3 regions of the Erwinia sp. PME.40.26/001 genome follow, and region 2 is predicted to be linked to each of the others. Evidence: predicted binding sites of a transcription regulator. Region 2 holds the regulator's gene; each other region holds the start of a gene.
The links. The regulator CRP, encoded in region 2, controls carbon source genes, mostly activating them, when cyclic AMP is high. The targets are predictions, from matches to a motif close to ATGTGANNNNNNTCACAT.
Positions count from the first base shown of each region.

Region 1: a site for CRP is predicted at 1,841-1,858, ahead of ACZ3HG_RS20840 (nucleoside-specific channel-forming protein Tsx). Genes of this name have one in related genera too.
Region 3: a site for CRP is predicted at 1,704-1,721, ahead of serA (phosphoglycerate dehydrogenase). Genes of this name have one in related genera too.

Region 1 covers NZ_JBVHNP010000011.1:93,979-97,256, reverse strand. Annotated here, with positions in the region: gene ACZ3HG_RS20850 (hypothetical protein) at 1-22, shown strand, start outside; gene speG (spermidine N1-acetyltransferase) at 65-631, opposite strand; gene ACZ3HG_RS20840 (nucleoside-specific channel-forming protein Tsx) at 774-1,640, opposite strand; gene ACZ3HG_RS20835 (DUF4056 domain-containing protein) at 2,053-3,198, opposite strand; gene ACZ3HG_RS20830 (BamA/TamA family outer membrane protein) at 3,195-3,278, opposite strand, start outside.
Region 2 covers NZ_JBVHNP010000003.1:49,326-52,603, forward strand. Annotated here, with positions in the region: gene ACZ3HG_RS10775 (amidohydrolase) at 1-152, opposite strand, end outside; gene ACZ3HG_RS10780 (OsmC family protein) at 376-783, opposite strand; gene crp (cAMP-activated global transcriptional regulator CRP) at 1,151-1,783, shown strand; gene ACZ3HG_RS10790 (YccS/YhfK family putative transporter) at 1,841-3,278, shown strand, end outside.
Region 3 covers NZ_JBVHNP010000002.1:434,727-438,004, reverse strand. Annotated here, with positions in the region: gene ACZ3HG_RS09515 (5-formyltetrahydrofolate cyclo-ligase) at 1-125, shown strand, start outside; gene serA (phosphoglycerate dehydrogenase) at 206-1,444, opposite strand; gene rpiA (ribose-5-phosphate isomerase RpiA) at 1,780-2,439, opposite strand; gene ACZ3HG_RS09500 (LysR family transcriptional regulator ArgP) at 2,642-3,278, shown strand, end outside.

The DNA of each region.
Region 1 (3,278 bases), on a different contig from region 2:
GGTCGGTGCACGCGGCGGCTGACTCAACAACGGCAGGTCGGGTGAACCCTCCTGCCGTTTTTCTTTACTGTGCGGTGGTTTTTACCATGCTGTGTGCTGGTTTGAATTTTTCCAGATACTGATGCTGGAAGATGCACATGCGAATGGTATTACGGTATTCACCGTTGATAAAGAATTCGTGGATCAGCTCACCTTCAATTTCAAAGCCCAGCTTGCGGTAAATGTGGATCGCCTTTTCGTTCTCTTTATCGACGATCAGGTAGAGTTTATACAGGTTCAGCACCGAAAAACCGTACTCCATCGCCAGCTTCGCGGCCTTACTGGCCAGACCCTTGCCCTGATGGCTGGGGGCGATAATAATCTGAAATTCTGCACGACGGTGGATGTGGTTAATCTCTACCAGTTCCACCAGCCCGGCGTTACCCCCATCATGCTCAACGACAAACCGCCGCTCACTCTGGTCATGGATATGCTTGTCATAAAGATCGGACAGCTCAACAAACGCCTCGTAGGGCTCTTCAAACCAGTAGCGCATGACGCTGGCGTTGTTATCCAGCTGATGGACAAACCGCAGGTCTTCACGCTCCAGAGGACGCAGTTTCACGCTGTGATCAACAGACTTAGCCGACATAAAAATTCCTTTTCGGGGATGCAATATTGCCGGGGGAGTATAACGGTTTATCACAGGTAAAAAAAACGCGCCCGAAGGCGCGTTGCGTGACGCTTTTTACCGGAACAGGATGTGACCTTGATTTTCAGTCACGCCGGGGTCATCAGAAGTTGTAACCCACCACCAGGTAATAACCGAAGCCGTTCGACTTAACGTTAAAATCGCCTTTGCCAAAGTTCAGCTCGGTGCCGTCATTCCACTGGCCGCCGTTGTGGAAGTAACGCGCCACGACGGAGTAGTGCCAGTGATCGTAGCCCAGCGAGAGAATATGGCTGGAGGCAATCGAGTTGCTGGTGCGCGCGGGCGCGGAGTTATCCCCAAGGTCAGAACCCCAGTCAAAGTTAGTGAAGCCGATATAGCTCAGGTTGCCGCCCCACAGCTGAGTCAGCGGCACGAAGTATTTCACCTTGAAGCGGTATCCGTCCCACTGATTTTCGTTGGCTGCACCGTAGTTCGCCCACTGATATTTTGCGTACACGTTCAGCGACAGGCCGACGTCGGAATGGGTGTCGATATCGGTACCCAGGCCCATATACCAGGTGTTCTGGCGGTTGGCACGGTTGTCACCCATATCGTAGATATAGTTGTTGGCGAAGTACCACTCTTTGAACGGGCCAAACGCCAGGCTGGTGCCGGTCAGTTTGTCGATGGAGAAGCGCGGTTCGATCTCCATAAAGAACGGGGAGCCGTCATCCCATGCGCCGACGTCGTTACCGTTGCCCACCCCGAAGAATTTAGGCACATCAATATAGCCGTAGAAATCGAACCAGTCTTTTTTCGCAAAGGCTTCGTATTCCAGATAAACGTCATTGTTCAGCTGAGGCCCGAAGCGGGTGTGATAGCTGCCGACCACATTGACGCTCTGATGCCACCAGTCAGAAACATACTCCGGACTGCTGGTTTCAGCGAATGAGGAGTGGGTATAAGAGAGCGCTGCCAGCGCGCCAGCCATCATAATTTTATATTTCATTATTATTACCACATGCTCTGAGACCCGGCTCTGTAGCCAGCGCGCTGGTTGGGTCAGGTTATCTACGGCGACAAATGGGTGATTAAGATTACGAAAAAAACACCCGCCATCATTGCTGCGGCAGTGTGCCGCTAACAGCGTGTTAGGAAATAGAGATTGCTCACACTTGTCAAATTCTGTTTCATTTCAATTCAGCTAAAGTGTGATTCAAATCACAAAAAATCCACGGCAGTACGGAACTTAATCAGAAAAGGGGTTTTGCCGTCGCCAGACAGCAAGGTAAACGGTTGCCTGGTGATTTCTCAGGTTCAGGGTAAAAACGAGGGGCGTCGGCGGTAAAAAAGGATGGCGCTGTTTTCTGCTCAGTCATAAGGCGGGCTTATGCGTCATCGGGGTGGCAACCCTCTATGCCCTAACGACAGGCATCCCCTTTTGCGGCCAGATGATCGCGGTCGGCTTGCTCTGCCTGCTGCGCCAGCTGGGCAAAATCCCCGTACTGGTACATCAGCTGCGGGGTGGGTAAATTCACCATATTCTTTCCGGGCCAGATTTCCAGCCGCGCAAAACCGGAAAGAGGCTGCTGGTTAAAGTGGTCGGGCAGCGTCAGCCAGAGTTCGGGGACGCTGTCTGCCGGACGGGAAGGGAGGCGGCGGTCGAGGGTGCTGTAGTTACGGCGCAGGACGAGGAATTTATCCGGCAGGCGGCAGCGGCTGTTCCACCACGATCCGTCGATCATATCAAAGTGGAAGCGGGTCTCTTTGGGGCTGACCGCCAGCAGCTGTGCCAGAGCCTGGGGGATCATCTGTGCCATTGATGCCTCGTACTGCGTCAGCGAGGTGCCCCCTCCGTGGGAGAGAAGGTCGATCGCAATACGCGCGCCCAGCAGGTTTGAATAGAGATCTTCCGGGGAAAAGGCCGAGACCCCTTCTGAATAGCCCGGTACGGATTCAAAGCCGTACCACTGCGCCACTTCATGCCAGACCGCCAGCTGGAAGGCGAGATGGGCTGCCAGCCGGATAGCCAGGTTATAGCGGTCCAGCGCGTTAGCTGGCGGGGTAAAGTGCCCCAGCCGGATGATGCGCTGGCCCAGCTCATCAGGCAGCGTGAGGGTGCCCGCCTGGCCCAGCTGCGGCAAAATGCGGGTAAACAGCCACAGCGTGTTATCCGCGGTGTCGCGCACGTGGGCGAGGTCAATAAACCCTCCGCGCCGGGTGTAGACAATTCCGTCGTGCTCACTGTTCAGCCCGGTCAGGGTCATGATGATACTGTCCCAGCTGTCGTTGTAGTGATGCCTGCCCGTATTGTCCGCAGCCACCACGTTACCGAACTGAATAAAGGGCACCGGGATGCCTAAAAATTTTGCCTGCACATCATAGCCGAAGGCGCAGCAGGGCCGCAGGCCATCCGGGGGCGACAGCGTAGGCAGGGTGGGCCAGACCTGGGCCGCCAGGGCCGCCGGCTGCCGGAGATCTCTTGTTTTTAAGGCGGAGGCGGCCGGGACCGGGACCTGGCAGGCATTTAACACCAGGGTTAACAGCACCCATCTCTTTTTCATCAGAACGCTTCCCCAACCTGGAAATAGAACCCCGTACTTTTCTCGCCTACGCCGTAGTCAAAGCGCAGATTCATGCTTTTTTT
Region 2 (3,278 bases):
CTGATCGTCAGAGGACCAAACTTTTCCAGTTCAGCGGCAACATAATCAGCCGTACCCTGTTCATGAAAAGAGAGCTCCGGATGGGCATGAATGTGACGCCGCCATTGCAGCACGTTGGCGGAGACATCCTGAATTAGCGTCTTGGTATTCATCATCACTCCTTGATTGGGTTTTAACGGAATAACGACCAGCCTGAGTCTGCAGGCCTTCGTCTACTGCGCCGGGGAATATACTGCGGTTGCCCCGTCAGTCTGTGGCGTGAAATGCGTGTGGTGAGGGGGTGAGCATCATGTGCCGCTGTCGGGAAGGAGGAGGTGAAGAACATGACGCGATGGTGGCCACCTGCTCCATCGCGTTGTTATCAGAAAACCGGGGTCAGGCGAGGTCGATAACCTCATAGCTGTGGCTCATTTTGACGCCCTGCCCCAGCATAATGGCCACTGAACAGTATTTCTCTGCGGACAGGTCGACGGCGCGTGATACCGCTTTATCCCCCAGCGCTTTGCCGCTGACGATAAAATGCAGGTTGATATGGGTGAAGATGCGCGGGGCTTCTTCGCGACGTTCTGAGGTAAGCTTCACTTCGCAGTCAGCCACATCGTGACGGCCTTTTTGTAGAATAGAAACCACATCAATAGCGCTACAGCCTCCGGCGGCCATCAGCACCATCTCCATCGGGCTGGGCGCTTTGTCCCCGGAGTTTCCGTCCATCAGCACCTGGTGGCCCGATGAGGATTCTCCCAAAAATGTCAGACCTTCAATCCATTTAACACGTGCTTGCATAACAAAATCCTCGATTTCATTCAGTTACCGCAGAGTACGCTGTGCCAATAAAAACGGCAACGCTGCCTTTTTCCAACTATGCTGAAGCGAGACAACAGAAGACAGCCTTGTAAAGCTGTGCTACAAACAAAGCTGCAATATTTTACTGGCAAGACAATGCACGGTAAAACGGGACGACAGCACGAGCCATGCTCCTAACAGAGGCCCGTATATTTTCCTATGGGAACGCTTGAATATTTCAACGCCTGGCAGGGATTCATACCCTGATACCCTTAATTATTTCGTACGGCAGATCAGCGGCAATGCCCCTGTCTCCCGCAGAATAGAGGGTATATTTAGGCTCGATTACAACAGAGGATAACAGCGAATGGTTCTCGGCAAACCGCAAACAGACCCTACACTCGAATGGTTCCTGTCACATTGCCATATTCACAAATATCCATCCAAAAGCACGCTGATACATCAGGGTGAAAAGGCGGAAACCCTCTATTACATCGTTAAAGGTTCTGTAGCGGTGTTAATCAAGGATGAAGAAGGCAAAGAGATGATCCTCTCTTACCTCAACCAGGGCGACTTCATCGGCGAACTGGGCCTCTTTGAAGAAGGTCAGGAACGCAGTGCATGGGTACGTGCGAAAACAGCCTGTGAAGTGGCTGAAATCTCTTACAAAAAATTCCGTCAGCTGATTCAGGTGAATCCTGACATTCTGATGCGTCTCTCTGCACAGATGGCGAGTCGACTGCAGGTTACGTCAGAGAAAGTGGGTAATTTAGCTTTCCTGGATGTCACCGGACGCATTGCCCAAACGTTACTGAATCTGGCCAAACAGCCAGATGCCATGACGCACCCGGACGGCATGCAAATTAAAATCACCCGTCAGGAGATCGGCCAGATTGTCGGCTGCTCCCGTGAAACCGTAGGCCGTATTCTGAAAATGCTTGAAGATCAGAACCTGATCTCTGCACATGGTAAAACCATCGTTGTATACGGCACACGTTAACCGGCTCTGAACCCACGGCGCGACGCCCTGTCGCGCCGTTTTTATTTGGTGTGGCTCATGTGGCGGAGACTTATCTATCACCCGGAAGTTAACTATGCGCTCAGACAAACGCTGGTGCTGTGTTTACCCGTGGCGATCGGCTGGATGCTGGGCAACCTGCAAAACGGGCTGCTGTTCTCCTTAGTGCCCGCCTGCTGTAATAACGCCGGTCTGGATACCCCCCACAAACGCTTCTTTAAACGCCTCATCGTTGGCGGTTGTCTGTTCGCCTCCAGCAGCTTCCTGATCCAGTACGCCGGGTTAGAGGGCGTGCCGTTGCCCGTTATCCTGCTAGTCATGGCCTTAGTGCTGGGCGTCACGGGTGAGATTAGCCCCCTTCATGGCCGCCTGCTTCCGGCTTCGCTGATTGCCGCCATCTTTACCCTCAGCCTGGCGGGACGAATGCCTCTGTGGCAGCCCCCACTGTTATATATTCTGGGGACCGTCTGGTACGGAGCATTTAACTGGTTCTGGTTCTGGCTGTGGAAAGAGCAGCCGATGCGTGAAACCCTCAGCCTGCTGTACCGTGAACTGGCAGACTACTGTGAAGCAAAATACACCCTTCTGACCCGGCTCACCGATCCGCAGACCGCCCTGCCGCCGCTGCTGGCACGCCAGCAGAAAGCCGTCGACCTGATTAATACCTGCTATCAGCAGATGCATATGTTGTCCGCTAATCGGGACAACCACTATCAGCGTCTGACACGGGCATTCCAGGTGGCGCTCGATCTGCAGGAACATATTGCGGTCAGCCTGCATCAGCCGGAAGAAGTGCAAAAGCTGGTAGAAAAAAGCCATGCTGAAGCGGTCATCCGCTGGAACGCACAGACCATTGCCGCCAGGCTGCGGGTGCTGGCCGATGATATTCTCTATCATCGTTACCCTGAACGTTTCACCATGGATAAACCGCTTCAGGCGCTGGAGAAGATTGCCCGTCAGCATCCCGACAACCCGGTCGGCCACTTTTGTTATTACCACTTCAGCCGCATCGCACGCGTGCTGCGCACTCAGCGTCCGCTGTATCGCCGTGACCTGATGGCCGACCGCCAGCGTCGCCTGCCCCTGCTCCCGGCGCTAAAGAGCTACCTGTCGCTGAAATCCTCCGCCCTGCGCACTGCCGCACGCTACGCGGTGATGCTGACCTTTGCCAGTTCGCTGGCGCTGTTCTTCAATCTGCCGAAGCCTTACTGGATCCTGATGACGGTGATGTTTGTCAGTCTTAACGGCTACAGCGCCACCCGGGTGCGTATTCAGCACAGGGCGCTGGGCACGCTGGCCGGGCTGGTCATCGCAGCCGCTACCCTCGGGCTACACGCCCCGGAATCCTGGGTGTTGCTGATCATGCTGGTCATCACGCTGGTGAGCTACCTGTTTATCCGGAAATTCTATGGCTGGGCCACAGTGGGGTTCACCGTCACGGCGGTGTATTCATTACAGCTGTTAGCCCTGAACGGCG
Region 3 (3,278 bases), on a different contig from region 2:
AGCAGCACGGCTTTCTGCCGGTGGGTCTGGCGCATGACTGTCAGCAGGTGGAGCGCTTACCCGTCGCGGAGTGGGATATCCCATTACCGGCGCTGATCACGCCGTCCAGGCTGTGGCAGTGGTGAAAGCAAAAGGGGCGACTCAAAAAGTCGCCCCTCAAAGGTATTGTACCGGTGCTGACCTTCTTATCCGGTCAGCCCGTCTGTCAGTACAACAAACGTGCGCGTACAGTGCCCGGAATAGCCTTCATCAGCTGCAGGGCTTTATCAGCCACATCCTGCGGTGCATCGACGTCGATCACCACATAGCCCATCTGCGGCGTGGTTTGCAGATACTGAGCAGAGATGTTGATCCCCTGATCGGCAAAGATCAGGTTGATCGCCGTCAGCACGCCGGGACGGTTCTCATGGATGTGCATCAGACGACTGGCGTTTGCGCCGTGCATCGGCAGTGAGGCTTCCGGGAAGTTAACGGCAGACAGCGTCGATCCATTGTCTGAGTACTTCGCCAGCTTGCCTGCCACTTCAATACCAATGTTCTCCTGTGCTTCCTGCGTGGAGCCCCCGATATGTGGCGTCAGGATCACGTTATCAAACTCACACAGCGGCGAGTTGAACGGATCGCTGTTGGTCGCCGGCTCTTCCGGGAAGACGTCAATCGCCGCACCGGCCAGGTGCCCGGTGGCCAGGACGTGGCACAGAGCCGGGATATCGACCACGGTCCCGCGCGAGGCATTGATCAGCAGCGCACCCGGCTTCATCAGCGCCAGTTCGTCCGGCCCCATCATATTCTGGGTAGATGGGGTTTCCGGCACGTGCAGGCTCACCACATCGCTCATATTCAGCAGGTCGGAGAGATGTTGCACCTGGGTCGCATTACCGAGCGGCAGTTTGCTTTCGATATCATAGAAGAAGACGTGCATCCCGAGGCTTTCCGCCAGCACGCCCAGCTGCATACCAATGTGACCGTAACCAATGATCCCCAGCTTTTTGCCGCGAGCTTCATAGGAACCCACTGCCAGCTTATGCCACTGGCCCCGGTGTGCTTTAGCGTTGGCCGCCGGCACGCCGCGCAGCATCAGCAGCAGTTCACCGATAACCAGTTCAGCCACGGATCGGGTGTTGGAGAAAGGTGCGTTAAACACCGGAATGCCGCGCTTCGCCGCCGCATTGAGATCCACCTGGTTGGTGCCGATGCAGAAACAGCCAACTGCGACCAGTTTTTCTGCCGCGGCGAAGATCTCTTCGGTGAGGTGAGTACGCGAACGCAGCCCGATGAAGTGGGCATCGCGGATGGACTCTTTCAGTGCTTCGCTGTCCAGTGCGCCCTTGTGAAATTCAATGTTGGTGTAGCCAGCAGAACGCAGATTATCAACTGCACTCTGGTGAACGCCTTCCACCAGCAGGAATTTAATCTTGTCTTTCTCCAGTGATACTTTTGCCATTTCCCGACCCTATTTAGCTGACTTCAGATGTGGCTTCACCCCCGGGCTTTCCCGTTTACAGGCGTAACGTCAGCCTGCAGAAAGGGTAAAAACAGCGGGGATATAAGATAGCCTTCTGTCAAAATAACAAAATTTACGCCCGCAGCAATACAAACGATTGCCTGGCTGCCAGCATGGCAACACGGTCGGCCAGAACATTGCGATAGAAAATCGTGGTGCAGCGCGAACCATCAGGAGGATCGCGCTTCAGGCAGCCTGAATGTGACATAAGTCACTAAATATTGCCTGCAAAAGAAAAGATGTTTTTTAGGTAAAAATAACCGCCAGCGGGCAGATCATTTTTGAATGGTTTGCACGCCGTCAGCCGTACCGATCAGCGCAACATCGGCGCAGCGGGCAGCAAACAACCCGACAGTGACCACACCAGGCAGCGCGTTAATCGCGGTTTCCAGACGCACGGGGTCGATAATTTTCAGATTATGCACGTCGAGAATAATGTTGCCGTTGTCGGTCACCACGTTCTGACGGTACTCAGGCTGCCCACCCAGCTTGACCAGCTCACGGGCGACATACGACCTCGCCATGGGGATCACTTCGACCGGCAGCGGGAAGCGCCCCAGCACATCGACCTGCTTAGAGGCATCGGCAATACAGATAAAGCGATCGGCCACGGCAGCAATAATTTTTTCGCGCGTCAGCGCCGCGCCGCCGCCTTTGATCATCTGCATCTGACCGTTAATTTCGTCTGCGCCGTCAACATACACCGACAGCTCATCGATTTCGTTCAGATCAAAAACGTGGATGCCATACTCTTTCAGCTTAGCCGTGGAGGCTTCCGAACTGGAGACAGCCCCTTCAATCTGGTGTTTGATCGAGGCCAGAGCATCAATAAAATGCGCAGCAGTCGACCCCGTTCCCACCCCAACGATGGTGCCCGGCGTGACATAATCCAGAGCTGCCCAGCCTACGGCTTTTTTCAGTTCATCCTGTGTCATGGTATGTTTAAAACCTGTCAGTCACTGTGTGCGCGTAGTATAAAGCAAGGCTGAGAAAAAAAACCGCCTAACAGGGTCTTTGATTGACAGGAATGGAACCCACCCCACAAAGTGGCGGACAGGTCAGTGATGCCAGCCAAAGGCAAAACACGAAAAATATGGCATAGTGCAGAACCACACCTGAAAGAGAGTACAACGATTAATGAAACGCCCGGATTATCGAACGCTTCAGGCGCTGGATGCAGTGATTCGTGAACGCGGCTTTGAACGTGCCGCGCAAAAGCTCTGTATTACTCAGTCAGCGGTCTCGCAGCGTATCAAGCAGCTTGAGAATATGTTCGGCCAGCCTCTGCTGGTGCGGACCGTACCGCCGCGCCCGACGGAGCAGGGTCAGAAGCTGCTGGCCTTATTGCACCAGGTGGAGCTGCTGGAAGAAGAGTGGCTGGGTGACGATATCAGCGGCACCACGCCCCTGCTGCTGTCGTTGGCAGTGAACGCCGACAGTCTGGCAACCTGGCTGCTGCCCGCGCTGAAAACGGTACTGACCGATTCCCCGGTGCGTCTGAATCTTCAGGTGGAAGATGAAACCCGCACTCAGGAACGCCTGCGACGCGGGGAAGTGGTCGGTGCCGTGAGTATTCAGCCGCAGCCGTTGCCCAGCTGTCTGGTCGATCAGCTCGGCGCGCTCGACTATCTTTTTGTGGGGTCGAAGGAGTTTGCCGCCCGCTACTTCCCGAACGGTGTGACGCGCTCGGCGCTGCTGAAAGCCCCGGCAGTGGCCTTCGATCATCTGGATGATATGCATCAGGCATTTTTACAGCAGAACTTTGACCTGTCGC